Regions from separate parts of the Arthrobacter sp. Z5-13 genome, predicted to be linked through region 3. Evidence: riboswitches for the same ligand, from Rfam matches in the RefSeq annotation. Region 3 holds a riboswitch; each other region holds the start of a gene.
What was found. Region 3 has a riboswitch for cyclic di-AMP ahead of M1E02_RS16880 (M23 family metallopeptidase). Riboswitches for the same ligand answer to the same signal wherever they lie in the genome.
Positions count from the first base shown of each region.

Region 1: another riboswitch for cyclic di-AMP. It lies ahead of M1E02_RS03335 (LysM peptidoglycan-binding domain-containing protein); the one in region 3 lies ahead of M1E02_RS16880 (M23 family metallopeptidase).
Region 2: another riboswitch for cyclic di-AMP. It lies ahead of M1E02_RS02795 (M23 family metallopeptidase); the one in region 3 lies ahead of M1E02_RS16880 (M23 family metallopeptidase).
Region 4: another riboswitch for cyclic di-AMP. It lies ahead of M1E02_RS17475 (aggregation-promoting factor C-terminal-like domain-containing protein); the one in region 3 lies ahead of M1E02_RS16880 (M23 family metallopeptidase).

Region 1 covers NZ_CP096460.1:713,989-718,192, reverse strand. Annotated here, with positions in the region: gene M1E02_RS03345 (phosphotransferase) at 1-498, opposite strand, end outside; gene M1E02_RS03340 (SCO4226 family nickel-binding protein) at 608-856, shown strand; gene M1E02_RS03335 (LysM peptidoglycan-binding domain-containing protein) at 951-1,820, opposite strand; cyclic di-AMP (ydaO/yuaA leader) riboswitch at 1,825-2,003, opposite strand; gene M1E02_RS03330 (threonine/serine dehydratase) at 2,136-3,068, opposite strand; gene M1E02_RS03325 (hypothetical protein) at 3,108-3,629, shown strand; gene M1E02_RS03320 (hypothetical protein) at 3,908-4,204, shown strand, end outside.
Region 2 covers NZ_CP096460.1:589,168-593,371, forward strand. Annotated here, with positions in the region: gene M1E02_RS02785 (NAD(P)-binding domain-containing protein) at 1-129, shown strand, start outside; gene M1E02_RS02790 (formylglycine-generating enzyme family protein) at 218-1,000, opposite strand; gene M1E02_RS02795 (M23 family metallopeptidase) at 1,066-1,848, opposite strand; cyclic di-AMP (ydaO/yuaA leader) riboswitch at 1,853-2,052, opposite strand; gene M1E02_RS02800 (arsenic resistance protein) at 2,312-3,232, shown strand; gene M1E02_RS02805 (aminotransferase class I/II-fold pyridoxal phosphate-dependent enzyme) at 3,255-4,204, opposite strand, start outside.
Region 3 covers NZ_CP096460.1:3,630,995-3,635,198, reverse strand. Annotated here, with positions in the region: gene serC (phosphoserine transaminase) at 1-244, opposite strand, end outside; gene M1E02_RS16885 (iron-dependent transcriptional repressor DtxR) at 554-1,249, shown strand; cyclic di-AMP (ydaO/yuaA leader) riboswitch at 1,401-1,611, shown strand; gene M1E02_RS16880 (M23 family metallopeptidase) at 1,615-2,442, shown strand; cyclic di-AMP (ydaO/yuaA leader) riboswitch at 2,572-2,749, shown strand; gene M1E02_RS16875 (C40 family peptidase) at 2,754-3,476, shown strand; gene M1E02_RS16870 (NlpC/P60 family protein) at 3,577-4,204, shown strand, end outside.
Region 4 covers NZ_CP096460.1:3,770,936-3,775,139, reverse strand. Annotated here, with positions in the region: gene upp (uracil phosphoribosyltransferase) at 1-240, shown strand, start outside; gene M1E02_RS17480 (HAD-IA family hydrolase) at 245-913, shown strand; gene M1E02_RS17475 (aggregation-promoting factor C-terminal-like domain-containing protein) at 935-1,687, opposite strand; cyclic di-AMP (ydaO/yuaA leader) riboswitch at 1,687-1,865, opposite strand; gene M1E02_RS17470 (sensor histidine kinase) at 1,953-3,455, opposite strand; gene M1E02_RS17465 (response regulator transcription factor) at 3,460-4,173, opposite strand.

The sequences.
Region 1 (4,204 bases), 1.6 Mb from region 3:
ACGATCCTCCCTCACACGTGCCCAGCCGCCGTACGCCTCACGAAGCTCGTGTTCAAGGAATGGCAGATGCGCCAGGGATTGAGGAACCGGGGTGCCGGCCAGATCCAGCAAAGCATCCAGCACAATGGTCAGTTCGGCCAAGGACCAAGGGAGATCCGGAGCACGTCCTTCAACATCAGCCAGTATGAGGGCAACCCATTCGCCGTCGTCGAACGTTCCAATCAACGCGGGTGACGGTACCTCGGGAGGTAGGCCGGGGGTATTGGCCGCCTCTTTCCGATGGATGGCGGGGGAATGCTCGTTCAGGACTGTGCCAACAGCTTTGACAAAGACCCGTTGCCCCGAAGCGGTTCGCAACCTGTCGGCAGTGCCAGGGGAGAACCCACCCTGCTGGCGGCTCCATTCCTCTACCGGAGATCCCAGGATCTCTTCGATGCCGGCCCTCACGTGTCCCGGCAAATCGGGCCAGGCGATGCGGGTACTCCACTGCGGTTGCATGGGCTCATTATTCCCCACGAGAGCGCTATTGACCGTGTAACGCCAGAGGCCTACCGTCTCCCTTAACTCCATACTGCAACCCATGCAGGCCCTACCTAAGGAGAGAGCTATGCCGGAATTTATGGATGTTCACCACAACATGAAGGGCCTAAGCCGGGAGGACCTCCAGGCAGCCCATGCAGCTGATCTGGCCATCCAGGCCGAGGAAAACGTCAATTTCAAGAACGCCTGGGCCGACCCCGAAGCCGGCGTTATTTATTGCCTGTCCGAGGCCCCATCAGCCGAAGCTGTACAGCGGATCCACGAACGGACAGGCCACCGCGCAGACGAAGTTCACGAGTTGCCGCTGAAAGTGTGAAACGCAGCTGACACTCTTGGAGTCAGAGGGCGGCAGGTACCGGATCTCCCGGCACCTGCCGCTTCCCTTTGTCTGCGCTTCGGTAGAGGCCGGACTAGGCGACCCGCACAAAGGAATAGCCCGAGAGCCATGACAACGGATGGACCAGCGTGGCATTGACATAGTTCATGCCGCTGCTGACAACTTGTCCGTTGCCTGCGTAGATCCCGATGTGCCCGGAGGTGATGACCAGATCACCGGGTGCCGGAGTTCCAACCACCGTTCCGTACTGGAAGAACTGGGTCGGTGCGAGGTCTCCCACGCTCTTGCCGATGGACCGCAGGGCACGCTCCACCAGAATGGTGCAATCCTGGGTTGCGCCGATCTGGGCATAGGCGGAAGCGAGCAATGCTGCACCAGTGCCGCTTGCCGCAACGGGTGCCGGAGCGGGGGCGGGTGCCGGTGCCGGAGCCGGAGCCGTAACCGGCCTGATGGAGGTCGATGCCAGCGCCACGGTGGGTGCAGCTGCCTGTCCCCCTGCCGGGATCCGGATCTGGTTGCCGGGGTAGATGATGGACGTCATGGCCAGGTTGTTGGCGGCCAGGACAGAATTCAGGCTTACGCCGTAACGTGCCGAAATTGCGCCGAGCGTGTCGCCGGAAACCACTGTGTGGACCCGTCCTGCAGCCGGAACAGCGGCCGGGGCAACCGCTGGGGCGGGAGCGACTGCTGCTGCCTGTACCGGTGCCGGGGCCGGGGCCTGGGCAGCGGCACCGACAGTGGCGCCGGTAGAACCATCCGGTGCGTGTGCTCCAGCATGGGCAGGAGCGCCGACTCCGAAAAGAAGGCCTGATGCGGCGGCGATGATGAGTGCCGGCCTGCCCAGCGATAGAGCGTGGGATTTAGCCGAAGTGGACAACCCGCTCATGACGGTTGAGCGGGCAGGGGTGGCACGATGGCGCGCCAAAATGGACTTTTGTGACATGGTGTTTTTGCCTCTCCCATGCCTGCGGGGTGAGCTGTCGGGTTCGGATGGGAGTTCACCCGGCCGGTCCACACCGCCAAAGGGCGGGGCAAAGCGGCTTAACCCCTAGGACCTGACAAGAGGTCCGAGTGGAATCGTGGTTCCCCCGTCCCTGCCGCTGAAAAAATGCGGACGAATCCCCGTCAGCGGCAGGGTTCGGCATACTGACGCGGGAATGCCCCGGCTGGAGCCGTGGGCACCACAAGAGAGTAGCTTCTGCTCCTACCAGATGTCACGTTTCAGTAACAAAACTTTTCGACACGTTAAATAGACGTGCTAAACGGTGGCGGGATCTGTATTGGAGCCACAGAGTACGACGACGACCCGCTCACCTTCGGAAGGGACGTACGCACCACAGTGGAGCGCGGCGAATGCGGCAGCGGCGCCATGCTCCACGATGATGCGGTAGTGCTCCCATAACCAGGTACGGGCGGTGACGATGTCGTCGTCGGAAACCAAGAGGCTTGCTACCCCGGTACGGGACGCCACGGCAAAGGCGATCTCTCCTATCCGGCGTGCTCCCAGGGCGTCAGCCGCTATCCCCGAGACAGCAACATCAACGGGCTCCCCCGCCTGGAGCGCAGCAGAAAGAGTGGGGGCTGTATAAGGCTCCACGGCCACAACCTTGGCCTGGCCTTCCACCGCTGCGGCCACTCCCGCCATCAGTCCTCCGCCGCCCACGGCCACCACAACAGTGTCCACGTCCTTGAGTTGTTCCAGCAGTTCAGAACCAACAGTGCCGGCCCCCGCGGCGATCTCCGGCTGGTCGTAGGCATGGCAATAGACAGCCCCGGTCTCAGCGGCATACTTGATGGCGGCCTCATAGGCTTCCGCATATTCTGCTCCGCCCTGGACCACGGTTGCTCCTGTTGTCACGAGCTTGCTGACTTTTACGGGCGGGGCGTTCTCCGGGACATAAACAGACGCAGCGACTCCAAGCTGGCCTGCAGCATACGCATTGGCAAGTCCCGCGTTCCCGCCGGAAGCGACGACGATACCTACGTCGGGATTCAACTCCCCACGTTCGTTGGAGGCAAGAATGCGATTGAAAGCACCTCTGGCCTTGAACGTGCCGGTGTGCTGCATGAACTCACATTTGAGCCACACGTCGCCCGCGAAAGTTCCCGGGTCAAGTTGGATCAGGGGCGTGCGTCGGACCTTATCGGCGATTCTTGCGGAGGCTTCGTTGACGTCTGCGCGGCTGATCATGCTGACAATCGTAGGGGCACCCAGTAGATTCAGGCGCAGATGACTGCACCCAGCGCAGGAGGGATTCCCGTGGCAGAGGACTTCAATCGTCAGAGCCCGCGGTACGGATGGCTGGCCGGGCCCGCGACCGTCTCCCTGGGGGCAATTGCGCACGTGATCTCCGGGGGCCAGAACCTTGGACCGTTGATTCTCCTGGCACTGACGGCCTTGATCAGCTTGGCCGCAACCTTGCTGGGCGGGCTCTTGGCTTCCGGATGGTCATTGCTGGTGTTTTGCGGGCTGATCCAACAGCTACTGCACCTTGCTTTCGACTTTTTCGGCTCCGTGCCTGGCGGCGTCTCGCCTCGCCACGGACATGATGGTGGCGTGGACTGGAAGCTGCCTGAGCTCTCCCCCGAAGCTGCATCCCCACATTCCGGTGAACTGATGGTGGATAGCCATGTGGCAGCAGCGCTTTTGGCAGCCCTCTTCTTGTCCCGGCTCCAGTCCCATTCCAAAAGCGGCGAATCGGAGCGCTCAAGATCCCTCAAGAAACCCAACGATCCAATCACCTCGGACTGACTTCCGCTCAGGGTCCTGCGGGATCGTGAACGTGAGGGTTTGCGCAGGATTTCCACGGCCTAAGGCAAGCTCAGGCAATCTTTCCTCAAGATCTTCCGCGGCTTCGCAGATTCTCAAGTTTCGGATTTTTCCGCTGTTAGCGTGTCTTCTGTCGAGGCGGTTGAACACATCACCCGCCAGGCCTCACTCACGATCTTTCAGTCATCCGGTTCTTCGGGAGCTGTAATTCTCGCGAGTCTTCCAAACCATTCACTTCTCATCGCCCTTGGAGTTCCGTCATGCGCAAAAACTCGAAAAAGACTGCCGCCGCAGCAGCCACCGCCGTCGTCCTCCTTTCCGGAGCCGGCGTGGCCTATGCCTTCTGGTCCGCGGGAGGCTCGGGAACGGGAACCGCCACCACCGCCACCAATGTGCCTATTACCGCTGTGCAGACCAGTGTCGTTTCCGGCTTGCAGCCCGGCGGTGCCGCACAGGCGTTGAGCGGTAATTTCACTAACGGCAACACCAGCCCGGTGTATGTTTCGAGCGTCACGGCCAGCATCTCCAGCGTCACCGTCAACGGCGTGGTTGCCGTT
Region 2 (4,204 bases), 1.5 Mb from region 3:
GCCGGGACTAGTTGCGACGCCCCGGACACCACCCTCGAGGAGACCGAGGCGGTTTGCTGCGGCACTCCTGAGCCTGTGCTCGTGGGCTTCCCGACGGGCCTTTCCCATGGCCGCTCCGGGGACCAGTAGCCACGGTACCTATCCGGGGCCGGTCCACGTGAGCGTGGCGGCATACCCGATCCGCGCATTGACGGACAGGATTCTGCAAGGATCGGTTTCAGCTCCTAAGCGGCGTCCATCCCATTGGGAGGGGACCCCGGACAGCTGCTCTGCGCCGGTCCTCATCAGCTGACCAGCCTTGGGCGGCCTCGGCGTGCGGATCACCGACCGCGCCGCGGGCAACCCTGAAACCCACGTCCTCCAGTACAGCGTCCGGCGCGCTGCCGCGGCGCACCGATGCCCTGCAACTCCATTCCGGATCAGCCCAACCTCCACCCCGGAGGCTTCGGTAATCGCCATACCGGGCGGTATCGGCGTAGTCCCAGCACCATTCCCAAACGTTGCCGATCATGTCGAAGAGGCCAAAGCCGTTCGCTGCTTTCCCGGCAACTTCCTGAGGGCCGGCCACGTCGTCTGTTGCTGTCCAGGCGATATCTGCAAGTGCCGCGTAAACAGGGGTCCGGGTCCCTGCCCGGCAGGACCATTCCCACTCGGCCTCGGTGGGGAGGCGGAAACCGTTGGAGCTCACATCCCAGATGACCTCCCGGTCGCGAAGCCTGTACGCCCGGTTGAAGCCGGCGGCGGAGGACGCCCTGTTGCACCACCGGACGGCGTCGAACCAGGTCACCGGATGAGCCGGAGCGCTCATTAGTGAGTCTGGAGGCGGGGCATCGCTCAAGACAGTGCTCCAGATGGCCCACGTGAGCTGCGTTTGCCCTATCTGGAAGGGGTGCAATTGGACTTGGCGCGAAGATCCGGAACGGGCGTCGTGCAACTCAACTGTGCCTCCGGGAATCGCGGCGAGTGGGACAGCCCCGGCACCCACGTCTTCAAAAGTCATGTTCCCAACCTTGCACTACCGGCAAGACCTGGAACGCGAAGAGGCTCTTCTCAATCGCGTTTCCGCTACATGTAGGCGACGGGATCCACGGTCTGGTCGTTGAGCATGACCTCAAAGTGCAGGTGGCAGCCTGTGGAGTTGCCGGTTGTCCCTACGCCGGCGATCTGCCCACCCTGGGTCAGGGCCTGCCCAACGGAAACGCCGATCCTGTCGAGGTGGTTGTACGTGGTCTTCAGGCCGTTGCCGTGGTCGACGACGATCCGGTTTCCGCCGCCGTACTGGCTCCAGCCGGCCTCTGTCACGGTTCCCGCAGCTGCTGCCAGCACAGGGGTTGAACACTGTCCGGACAGGTCCATGCCCGTATGCATTTCGTCGAGCGAGCCGGTCAGCGGATTCACGCGGAAGCCGAACGGAGAAGTCACGCTCATCGAGGCCAGGGGAGCCCGCAGGGCCGGTGAAGGTGGAGCAGGCGGGGCAGGCACTGGTTCCGCAGCGGGGGCAGGTGCCGGGGCAGGTGCTGGTTCGGCTTGTGGTGCCGGGACGGAGCTCACCTGCGGGCGGTCAAAGGCCAGCGCTGATGCGGCATCTGCCGCCACCGCGGGCTGCGCCGTGGGAGAAAATACCGTTCCGGCGGCAAGGTCCTGCGCGGCTGATATCAGGCCGGGCTGGGCGTGGGCATTGGAAAGGGCAGTCAGTGCGAACATGCCCGTCACCACTGCCGCAATTCCCAACTTCCGGCCGCGATCCCGCAGGGTTGGGGTGGGGGATGAGGGCGCCCGGTGGCTGCCCTTGGCTGACATGGATGCGAAAAGGGCATGGCGATAGCCGCGTTTGTCCTGGGAAGTCAAAAGTAGGTCCTCTCGGCGCCGGCGAAATTAGCTGTCGGATTCGGACGAGTGGACTGTCCGGCCTGCCCCGGCGGACGCTCAAGGCGTGCAGCTACAGGGCCAGGCTTCACCCCAAGATGCTCAAGGCATCATCAGTGGGTTTTCCGCCCCCGCCAAGGGAAATAAAGGTTTCATGGACCGCCGGCGGGGTTTGGCGAGGCGGTCACACGCATACCAAATGAAGGTATGTGGTCCCTCTATGTAAGCAAGAAAAACCATGAGTTACAAATCCGTTACCAGAATAAGGTCACGTTTCGTCTTGCTGCAGGGTAGGATGCGGCGGCTGGGTGACGATGCTGGCTCATGCTGCTACCACCGTCGTGATCGCGACGGCGGCCCTTGGCCTACGATTGGCTGCGTGAGGATCGGAACTCTTGTCGCAGTGCTGGAAAGGCACCAGATCGGGTTCTATCTGGCCGCGATCATGGCTGGTGGAGGGGTTGGATTACTCGCCCCTGACTCGGCCGGGGCGCTGGAGTATGCAATCAATCCCGTCCTTGGCCTGCTGCTCGTCGCCGCATTTCTTGGGATCCCTTTTGCCTCGATAGGTACGGCCACCCACGATCTGCGCTTCATGTCCACAGTGCTGATACTGAATTTCGCTGTTGTGCCCGTGGTGGTGTTCGCCCTCACTCGTTTCATCGCCGGAGAGCGGGCGCTGCTGGTCGGTGTCCTCCTGGTCCTGCTGACCCCCTGCGTCGATTACGTCATTGTGTTCACCGGTCTTTCGGGAGGGGCCAGCGACCGTCTCCTTGCCGCGGCGCCGGTGCTCATGCTGGTGCAGATGCTCCTGTTGCCGCTGTACCTGATGCTTTTCGTGGGCCCGGAGATAGCAACAGCGATCGACCCTGCCCCCTTTGTTCAGGCGCTGGTGGGGCTCATCCTGGTTCCGATGGCACTCGCGGCGCTGACGCAGGCCCTGGCCCGGCGGGCGGCACTTGGGCGGGGGATCCTGGCCGTTATGCAGGCCCTGATGGTTCCGCTGATGATGGCAACCCTGGCCGTGGTTGTGGGCTCCCAGATCGTGGGAGTCCGGCAGGAGCTGGGCGTCTTGCTGGCCGTTGTTCCGCTGTATGCCGCGTTCCTGATCGTTATGGTGCCGGTGGGACTGCTTGCGGCCAGGCAGGCTCGCCTGGATGTTCCGGCCACCCGTGCCGTGGTCTTCAGCGGGGCCACCCGGAATTCATTGGTGATCCTTCCGCTGGCATTGGCTTTGCCCGGCCCGTTGGCGCTGGCTGCACTGGTGGTGGTCACGCAGACCCTTGTCGAACTCATCGGGATGGTTCTCTACGTCCGGTTTCTGCCGCTCATCATCCCTGCTGTTCAGCGGCAGCAGCTCACCTAAGCGGACTCACTGCTAAGCGGACTCACTGCCGGGCATCCTTCATCGCAGCGTCGAAGGCCGGCAGGCTTCGTTCGATCATGTCCTCGTTGGCAGTCAGGGAGATCCTGAAGAAGCCCGGCGTCTCGAAAAGCACGCCCGGCAGAACGAAGACGTCCCGGCGGGCAAGTGACGCGGTGAAGGCCTCGTCGTCGGGAATCGGGGAGGGGACGTAGAGGTAGAACGTTCCCTCCGGGCGCCAGATGCGGTATCCCATCCCGCCGAGCTCCTCCACCAGCCGGTCCCGGCGGCGCTGCAGCTGATCAATAGAAATGGAGAATCTTTCGAGCTCGGGAAGCGCATGCTGCAGCAGGGCGTTCGGGTACACCCAGCCCATGGCTACTTGCAGGCTGGTTATTGCCGGGGCCATTTCTTCCCTGTGCGGCATGGTGGGCGGCAGAGCCAGATAGCCTACGCGCTGGCCTGGGGAGAGATGCGTCTTGCCGTAGGAGTAGGCCAGGAGCGTGTGCGCATAGAACTCCACGGGGCTGTGGAAGCGCAGCCCGTCGAACACAATCCGGTTGTAGGGCTCGTCCGAGATGAGATAGATCCGGCGGCCAATCCTCAAAGAGGCGGCCTCCAGCACTTCCGCCAGCCGCAGCAGCAGTTCAGGCGGGTACACGCGCCCGGTCGGATTGTTGGGCGAATTCACGATCACAACCCGGGTCCGCTCCGTGATGGCTGCCTCGATCGCACCGAGGTCGAGGTCGAACGTGGTGGTGTTGATCGTGACCTTCACCGGTACCAGCCCTGCTTCAAGGACCAGCGGCTCATACAGGAACCAGGGCGGCAGGCTGTAGATGACTTCGTCGCCGGGATCAGCCACCGTCTTCAATGCCAACGCAATCGCCGCGAAGCCACCTGTGGTGAGGTAAATGTCCTCCGGCAGGAAAGGCACGTCCAGCAGCCGCTGCAGTGACTCCGCGGCCGCTTCCC
Region 3 (4,204 bases):
TTGAGCCGCCAACGCCGAGGATGACTTCATAGCCCTCCGGGGCCTGGAAGAACTGGCTCAGGCCTTGACGGACGGATCCGACAAGGTTCTTAACAGGTGCCTGCCGGTGGGAAGTTCCCAGCAGCGTTGCCGACGCAGCGGCCAGTGCATCCATCTGCTCCGGACGGACCTTGGAAGGGCCGGCACCGAACCGGCCATCCTTGGGCAGGAGGTTGGCGGGAATAGTGATGCTGGTGTCGCTCACAATGGCTCCAATTTTCGACTTTGGACGTAGGAGATGGCCCGGCAGGTAACGGTTGCTGCAACAAAGACTCCCGTTTATTCTGCCTGACGCAGCCCACTGACGGAATTTGGCCGTCATACTGCGGTCATGACCAACGGCGCTGCCCATTGGCGGCAAGAGATTATCCGGAGTAGTTCAAAATACGTTAAGCTGGCCTGACGTACAGCACCTGGGCCGGGTAACGTGGCGGGGGCCCTGAGGCCGCCCGAACGGTCTGGCACGAGGTACGGCTGACGGACGCAAGATACTGAGCTCGAGGAGCTGAGCTGGATGACGGATCTGATCGATACAACCGAGATGTATCTTCGGACGATTTTGGAACTTGAAGAAGAAAACATTGTGGCCCTTCGTGCCCGCATTGCGGAGCGCCTGCGTCATTCGGGGCCCACGGTCTCGCAGACCATTGGGCGGATGGAGCGGGATGGGCTTGTGGTTGTTTCGGGCGACCGGCATCTGGAGCTGACCGAAACAGGGCGGAAACGCGCCACCGAAGTTATGCGTAAGCACCGCCTGGCCGAGCGACTCCTTGCGGATGTGATCGGTCTGGACTGGGCATACGTCCACGATGAAGCATGCCGCTGGGAGCATGTAATGAGTGAGCGGGTGGAGCGCCGGATCTACGAAATGCTCAACCACCCGACTGAGTCCCCCTATGGCAACCCCATCCCGGGGCTGGCTGCACTGGGTGGGGAAGTCCAGCAGCCCTTCAGTGACGGGGCAGTCAATCTTCTGGTTGCCATGTCCAGCTACAGGGCCAACTCTAACGTCAGAATCAGCAGACTTGCTGAACCTATCCAGGTGGAGCCCGAACTCCTCGTTCAGCTTGACGAAGGTGGAATCCGGCCTGGGGCAAACATTTCACTTGAGCGCGTGGGGGAGTACATCTCAGTGCGTGTTCCGGACATCGAAGGTGCGCTGGAACTGCCGCCTGAAGTTGCGGCTCACGTGTTTGTTACGGTCAGCTGACCGTCCCTCATCAGCCGCCGTCAGGGACAGCGGGCGTACGAGCAGCCCAAATATAACGAAATTATTACTGCGCTAATTAATCACCTATAGTTGAGCACTAGCGCCGATACTAAAGCGTTACCTGATCTGAAGCCGAGCTCTGCCAGCAGATCAGGTGCACGAGTCACCTACTGGCAGAGGCGGGGGAACCACAACCGGCTGTTGAGAAACAGCCTCGGGGTGAAGTCCGCCAGCAGCAAGCACACCAACGAAGGTCCCTTTCAGGGCTCCTCTGTGCCGGAATGCTTGCATGGCGGACCGGATCTTTGCACTCTCTGATCCGAATCCGACAGCTAACTTCGCAGGCTATCCAGAGAGGAAGATCTTTGACCACCCAGAACGCCAGGGGCCGTCGCCGTGCGACAGGTCCTGCTTCGGAGCTGCGAGTATCCGAAGCTGTCGCCGCCGCTGGCCGTCCCCGAGACCCACACCGGGACGCTCGCCGCAGGCGCAGTCCGTTTCGCCAGGTCACCGAATTCGCGGGAGCCAGTGGTGTAGGGCAAAAAGCCGGCATTGCCCTGGCCGCTACGGGATTGATCCTTACAGTCACGGTTCCAGCCACGAGCCCCTTGGCGGCTACCGGAGAAGTCGGCTCCACCGGAGCTACGCTTTCAGCCTCTGTACAGCCCGAAGTCTCCGCAGCTGCGGGCGCGAAAGTCGATTTCAGCCGCAGTGCCGTATCCACCACCGGCGATCCTGACGGCAAACTCAAGCAACTCCTGAGTGCACAGTCCGCTGGCACCGTCAGCCGGGCAGCGTCTGCCGGAAGCCTTGGGTCTCCGCTAGATTCCCTCGTTACCGCGTCACCCTTCGGTTACCGCGTCAGCCCGATCACCGGCGGCTACGGAGAATTCCACCGCGGCCAGGACTTCGCGGCCCAATGCGGTACCGCCGTCCACGCAGCAGCCAGCGGCACGGTCACCTTTGCTGGCTGGCATCCCTTCGGAGGTGGAAACCGCGTGGTCATTGATCACGGCAACGGACTTGAAACCACCTACAATCACTTGTCCTCGTCCGACGTCAACGTAGGCCAGAAAGTGACCAGGGGCGACACCGTGGCGCTGAGCGGGACCACCGGCGCCTCCACCGGCTGCCACCTCCACTTCGAAGTGATGGTCAACGGCGAAGTCGTAGACCCCATGGGCTGGCTCTGACTTAGCCGATGGACTACTCTCACATTCCCGTGACATGCCGTGACCTGAATGTGACATTCAATCCAAAGTCCTGTACCGTCTAAACCACGCCAACTTTTCCGAAGTTGGCGCTCTTGAGTGGATTGCCTAACTCTGCCACCGCTCAAGGTCCGTTCGCATTACATCGTCTGGCAGAGGCGGGGGAACCAATTTTGGTCTTCGCAAGAAGACCTTGGGGTTAAGTCGCGAAGCTTCTGATGAAGCCAAGTGGCCGGGTGACTCCCATCCGAATCCGACAGCTCACCTCGTAGGCATTGGGAGAGGCTACTTTCGTGTCTTCACGCCACAATGCTGCGCGCCACCGTGCTCAATCGGTGCGCATGAACCCCTTGGGTTCCGTGTCTAAAGCCGTTGCTAACAACGCGGGAACCGTTGGTCGCCAAGCTGCTGTCATTGCAGCTGCTTCAGGGCTCATTCTTGCTGCCGGCCTGCCAGCCAATGCTGCAGAGGGCAATCCTGGAGTTGCAGCCACCGCGGAATCAGGCTCACAGTCCACCCAGATCGCGGTAACCGCCGAGCCGACCGCCAAGGTTGTTTTCGAGCGTCCATCCGTGACTACCGAGGCAGCGCCGAAGATCGAGACTGTCAAGGCACAGTCCGAAGAGCCGGCAATCGAATTGGCTGCCAGCACCGAAAAGACCGACAAGCCGGCCGCCTCATCAGCAGCTGCATCGGGCTTGGCAGCAATCGCCTACACCGGAGTCGGCAGCCCCTACCTGTGGGGCGGCACCACTCCCAGCGGCTGGGACTGCTCAGGCTTTACCCAGTGGGTTTACGCCCAAGCCGGAATCAGCATCCCCCGCACCAATGCCTGGACGTCCATGACGCCCACTTCCACTCCCGCCCCCGGTGACCTGGTCATGCAGAACGGCGGTGCCCACGTTGGTATCTACGTTGGCAACGGCATGATGATCAGCGCACTGAACCCCTCGCAGGGCACGATCCTGCACGCGGTGTCTGCAACAGGCACCTCCTCGTTTTACACCCTTCGCTAAGTAACCCGTTCGGGGCGTTCCGGCCTACCCCCAAGATGCCGGAGCGTCCATAGCCCACGGCCTGCCCCGCGGTCCGAGGAATACGAAAGAGAGAAAATTAATGACTACACGTGCAACCATTGCACGGCACCGCGCCGAGGTCACCAAGACCAACTCGCTGGCTGTCATTGCCAAGTCCGTCGGCGACAACGCCGGTGGTGTGGGCCGTCAGGCTGCGGTTATCGCTGCTGCTTCCGGCCTGGTCCTGACCAGTGGAATTGCCGCCAACGCGGCTGACACCAGCGTTCAGCGCGAATCCACCTCTGCGTCCACCCTCGAAGTGAAGTCAGCCGCTCCCGCGACCATCTCGGCTGCTTCCACCATTGCGATCTCCTACGAGAAGCCTGCTGTCTCCACGACGCCGGCTCCCGTCGTCGAAGCACCCAAGCCCGTCGTGGAGGTCCAGGAAGCCGCTCCGGCGGCACCCGCTGCCGCCAAAGTAAATGTCGCTGCTGCCGTTGAGGCTCCCGCTGCCGCCCCCGCAGCCGCAAGTGGCATGGGCGCTTCGATCGCCGCTGCCGCTTACGCACAGCTCGGCGTTGCCCAGGACTGCACCATGCTGGCGACCAACTCGCTGGCTGCTGTCGGCATCAACTACCACGGCTGGCCGGCAGGTTACCTGTCCCTCGGCCGCACGGTCAGCGCTGCCGAAGCTCAGCCCGGTGACCTTGCGTACTACCAGAACGGCG
Region 4 (4,204 bases), 140 kb from region 3:
CTGGCCACAGGCGGAACGCTCCGTGAGGCCATCAAGTTCCTCTTCAAGCGCGGCGCTTCGGATGTCACCTGCATCTGCCTCCTTGCTGCCCCGGAAGGCCTTGCCAGGCTCGAGGAAGAACTCTCGGACGCCAACGTCACTATCGTGCTTGCTTCCATCGACGAGAAACTCAACGACAAGTCCTACATTGTGCCCGGACTGGGCGATGCGGGCGACAGGTTGTACGGGATCGCCGGATAACCTGATGAGCCTGCCCAACTACACACTGACCGCCCGCGCTGTCCTGTTCGACATGGACGGGACGCTCGTAGATTCCACCAGCATTGTGGAAAGGGTGTGGGGCGAATTCGCCGGCCGGTACCGCCTCGACTATGCCGAAATCCTACGGACCTCGCACGGCGTCCAAGCCATCGGTACCGTGCGGCGTTACGCCCCCGCCGGATCCGACGTCGAAGCCCTCACCGAGGAGCTCGGGCGGATGGAGCTGGCTGAGACGCGCGGGATCATTCCGGTGCCGGGCGCCGTGGAGCTCCTGGCGAGTCTTCCGGCCGAATCCGTGGCCCTGGTGACGTCGGCTTTCCGCGGGCTCGCTGAGGTGCGTATGGCTGCAGCCGGGCTGACTATTCCCGTCTCTGCTGTCTTCGCCGCTGACGTTACCCGGGGCAAGCCGGACCCGGAGGGCTACCTCCTGGCGGCGTCGCTCCTTGGTGTCCACCCCAGCGACGCCCTGGTGTTTGAAGACGCCCCCGCCGGGATTGCCGCCGGTGTAGCAGCGGGCATCCGGACCATCGCTGTTGGGCCCAACACCGGAGAGCTTCCCGACGGCGTCCTCCACGTCCGCGACTACTCAGCGGTGTCCGCCACAGTCAATCAGGATGCCACCGGAAAGAACGTTATTTCTTTCCGGCTTTGATCCCCGACGCTGGCTACAGGTTTAGTACCAGTTGTTGGCGTAGTGGAAGTTCAAGGCGCCGCAGGGGGAGCCGTAGCGTTCCTTGATGTAGTTCAGGCCCCAGTTGATCTGGGTCCGGAAGTTGGTCACGTAGTCAGCACCGGCAGTGGCCATCTTCTCAGCGGGAAGGGACTGCACGATTCCATAGGCGCCGCTGCTGGGGTTGGTGGCAGTGGTCTTCCAGTCCGATTCCTTGGTCCAGAGTGTCACGAGGCACTGCATTTGGTCCGCAGCCCAACCGTAGGTGGCAAGCTGACTCGCAGCGTAGGCCTGGGCTGCTGCAGGATCGTCCACCGCTACGGGTGCGGGGGCGGGCTCTGGAGCCGGTGCTGGTGCAGGTTCTGGGGCCGGGGCTGGGGCTGGGGCAGGCGCTGCCTGGGGCTCAACCGGTGCCTGCGAAGGAGCTGCCTTCGCCTCAACCAGAGACTTTTCGAAGTCGATTCGTGATTCCGCGTTGGCCGTTGTGGGAGCTTGGGCCGCGGGAGCAGCTGCCGGTGTGGCCGGCTCTGAGGCCTGCCCCGCTGCACCCACACCAATCAGTACGGCACAGGCCGAGGCGACGACAGCCAGACGATAGCCGTTGCCACCCAGGCCCGAGTTCAACCTGGAGAGGGAGAAGGGGGTTTTGGAGCCTTCCGCGCGGTGCCTTGAAATCCCATGCTTTGAGGGCTGATCCGGTGCGTTCTCAGGCTCCGGATTGTGATCAGGGCGCGTTTGTACCAAGGGTTCAGTCATGATTGCCTCTCAACGCCTGCGGAGTTAGCTGTCGGGTTCGGATGAGGTCATCCGGCCGCACGGAAAATCACGTGTCGGCTTCACCCCAAGGGCGGAATGCTGCACAAATTGCCCGGAGACTCTGGGTCCCCCGCCTCTGCCTGGTCATGCGGTATCCGGGAAGCGGCAGAGTTTGGCGTCCAACCGGAAATGCGGCCAGAACGGTAGCCGCACCCCCACGACGCTACAGGAGTTGAGGGCTTAAGTCACATTTTGGTAACAGAGATCACGACGGCGGCGTGTTGCCTTGCGCCTGAAACCTGAGCAAAAAACGTGTGCGGCCAGGGCGGGAAGTGACCTCAACACTGCCTCTGTGAGCCTCCATGATCGACTGGACGATCGACAACCCAAGGCCGCTGGATCCCTCATCTTCACTATTGCTTCCTCCAGCTCGAGTGCTCGCTCTTGAGGCATCCGCGCGGGTAAAACGGGTGAATACCTTGTCAATGAATCCGGGATCGATGCCGGGCCCATCGTCAGCCACGGAAATGACGACGCTCCCTTCACATGCGCCCACCACACCGGCCACAACAGTGGTTCCAGGCGGTGTGTGCTTCCGGGCGTTGGAAAGCAGGTTCGTCAGGACCTGCCGCAGTCCCGACGCGTCGCCGCGGACCATGACCGCACCTCGCGGCAATTCAAGCTTCCAATTTCGGTCGGGCGCCATCACCCGCTCATCACTGACCGTCTCGACCACCAGCTGGGTGAGATCCACGTCGCCGAATGGCAACTGCCGCCCTTCGTCAATGCGGGCGAGCATGAGCAGGTCTTCCACCAGTGCAGTCATTCGCTCGGACTGGCTTTGTACCCTTGCCAGGGATTTCGTCCCGTCAGGCGTCAGGTTTTCCGTCATCCTCATCAGCTCGGTGTAGCCGCGGATGGCAGTGAGAGGGGTTCGCAGTTCGTGGGAGGCATCCGCCACAAACTGTCGTACCTTGGTCTCGCTCCTTTGCCGGGACTCGAGGGCCCGGGAGACGTTATCAAGCATGAGGTTCAGAGCGTGGCCAACCCTGCCCACTTCAGTTCCGGGGTGAGCGCTCGACGGCGGGACCCGCACGGCGAGTGCCACCTCGCCGGCGTCGAGCGGTAAGCGCGAGACCTGAGTGGCCACATCAGACAACTGTTCAAGGGGCTTGAGGTTGCGGCGGATTATCGCTGTACCTGCCAGGCCGATCAGCAGTATTCCGGCGAGTGACCCCACCCCCATGGTCCACACCAGGGAATTCAGGGTGCTCTCCTTCCCAGCCAAGGGAAGGCCTGTTATCGCGACATCTCCGGAACGCGTCTGGACCGCGAGCAGCCGGTAGTCCCCATCTGCCAAAGTCCTTGTAACGGGAGTGCCATCGGTCGGCACGTCCAACAGAACATGGTTGTCGTCAGGGGAGAGCGCGGCTCTGCTGGTGTCCGAAGCCAGGAACCCGGCACTGCTGACCTGTCCATTCTGGATCCGCGCGAAGACCGTTCCCACCCCTTGTCCTGGCAAGTCCAGGGGATCGGGCCCGTTGGGGGTACCCAGTGGCGCCCTGCCCCCTTTGACGGCGTTTTTCGAGGCGAGCTGGAGATTATCGTCCAGCTGCCCCGTCAGGAACGAGTCCATGGAGGCGTAGCTGACCAGTCCTGTGGCCCCGCAAATAGCCACGAGGAGGGCCATGGCAAGAAGCACGAGCCGGGTGCGCAGATGCCAAGTTGACGGCTGGCGCCAGGTGCGGGGGACGGTCAGGGGCTGCACGTGGTCAGACCGCGGGCTTGATCACGTAGCCCGCACCGCGCATGGTGTGGATCATTGGGGGGAGTGTGGCGTCGACTTTCTTCCGCAGGTAGGAAATGTAAAGCTCCACAATGTTGGCCTGGCCGCCGAAATCGTAATTCCAGACGTTATCCAGGATCTGCGCCTTGCTGACAACACGTTTGGCGTTTTCCATCAGGTAGCGCAAAACTTCGAATTCGGTGGCTGTCAGCTGCAGGTCCTCGCCTCCGCGGGTTACTTCCCGCGTGTCCACTGCCAGCTCGGAAGTGTCCATGGCTGCAACGCCTGAACGCTGAACCAGCCGGTGAAGGCGCAAGAGAACCTCCTCCATGCTGAAGGGCTTGGTCACGTAGTCGTCCCCACCGGCGGCCAGGCCCGTAATGCGGTCCTGCACATCGTCCTTCGCTGTCAGGAACAGCGCCGGAACTCCTGGCGCAAACGTGCGTATCCGCTTCAACAGTTCAACGCCGTCGAAGCCTGGAAGCATGACGTCCAGAATGAGGACATCGGGACGAAAGTCCTTGGCGAGTTTGACCGCTGCAGGCCCGTCTCCTGCTATCGCTACAGACCAGCCGGACATTCTCAAACCCATGCTCATCAGTTCGGAGAGGCTTGGTTCGTCGTCCGCCACGAGGGCCCGAATAGGGGACCCGTCAGGGTGGGTGAGCTGCGGCAGATTACTGGTGTGAGTTGCTGGCATACCTAAGTTTTTGCCCTGCGGGATTGTCTGG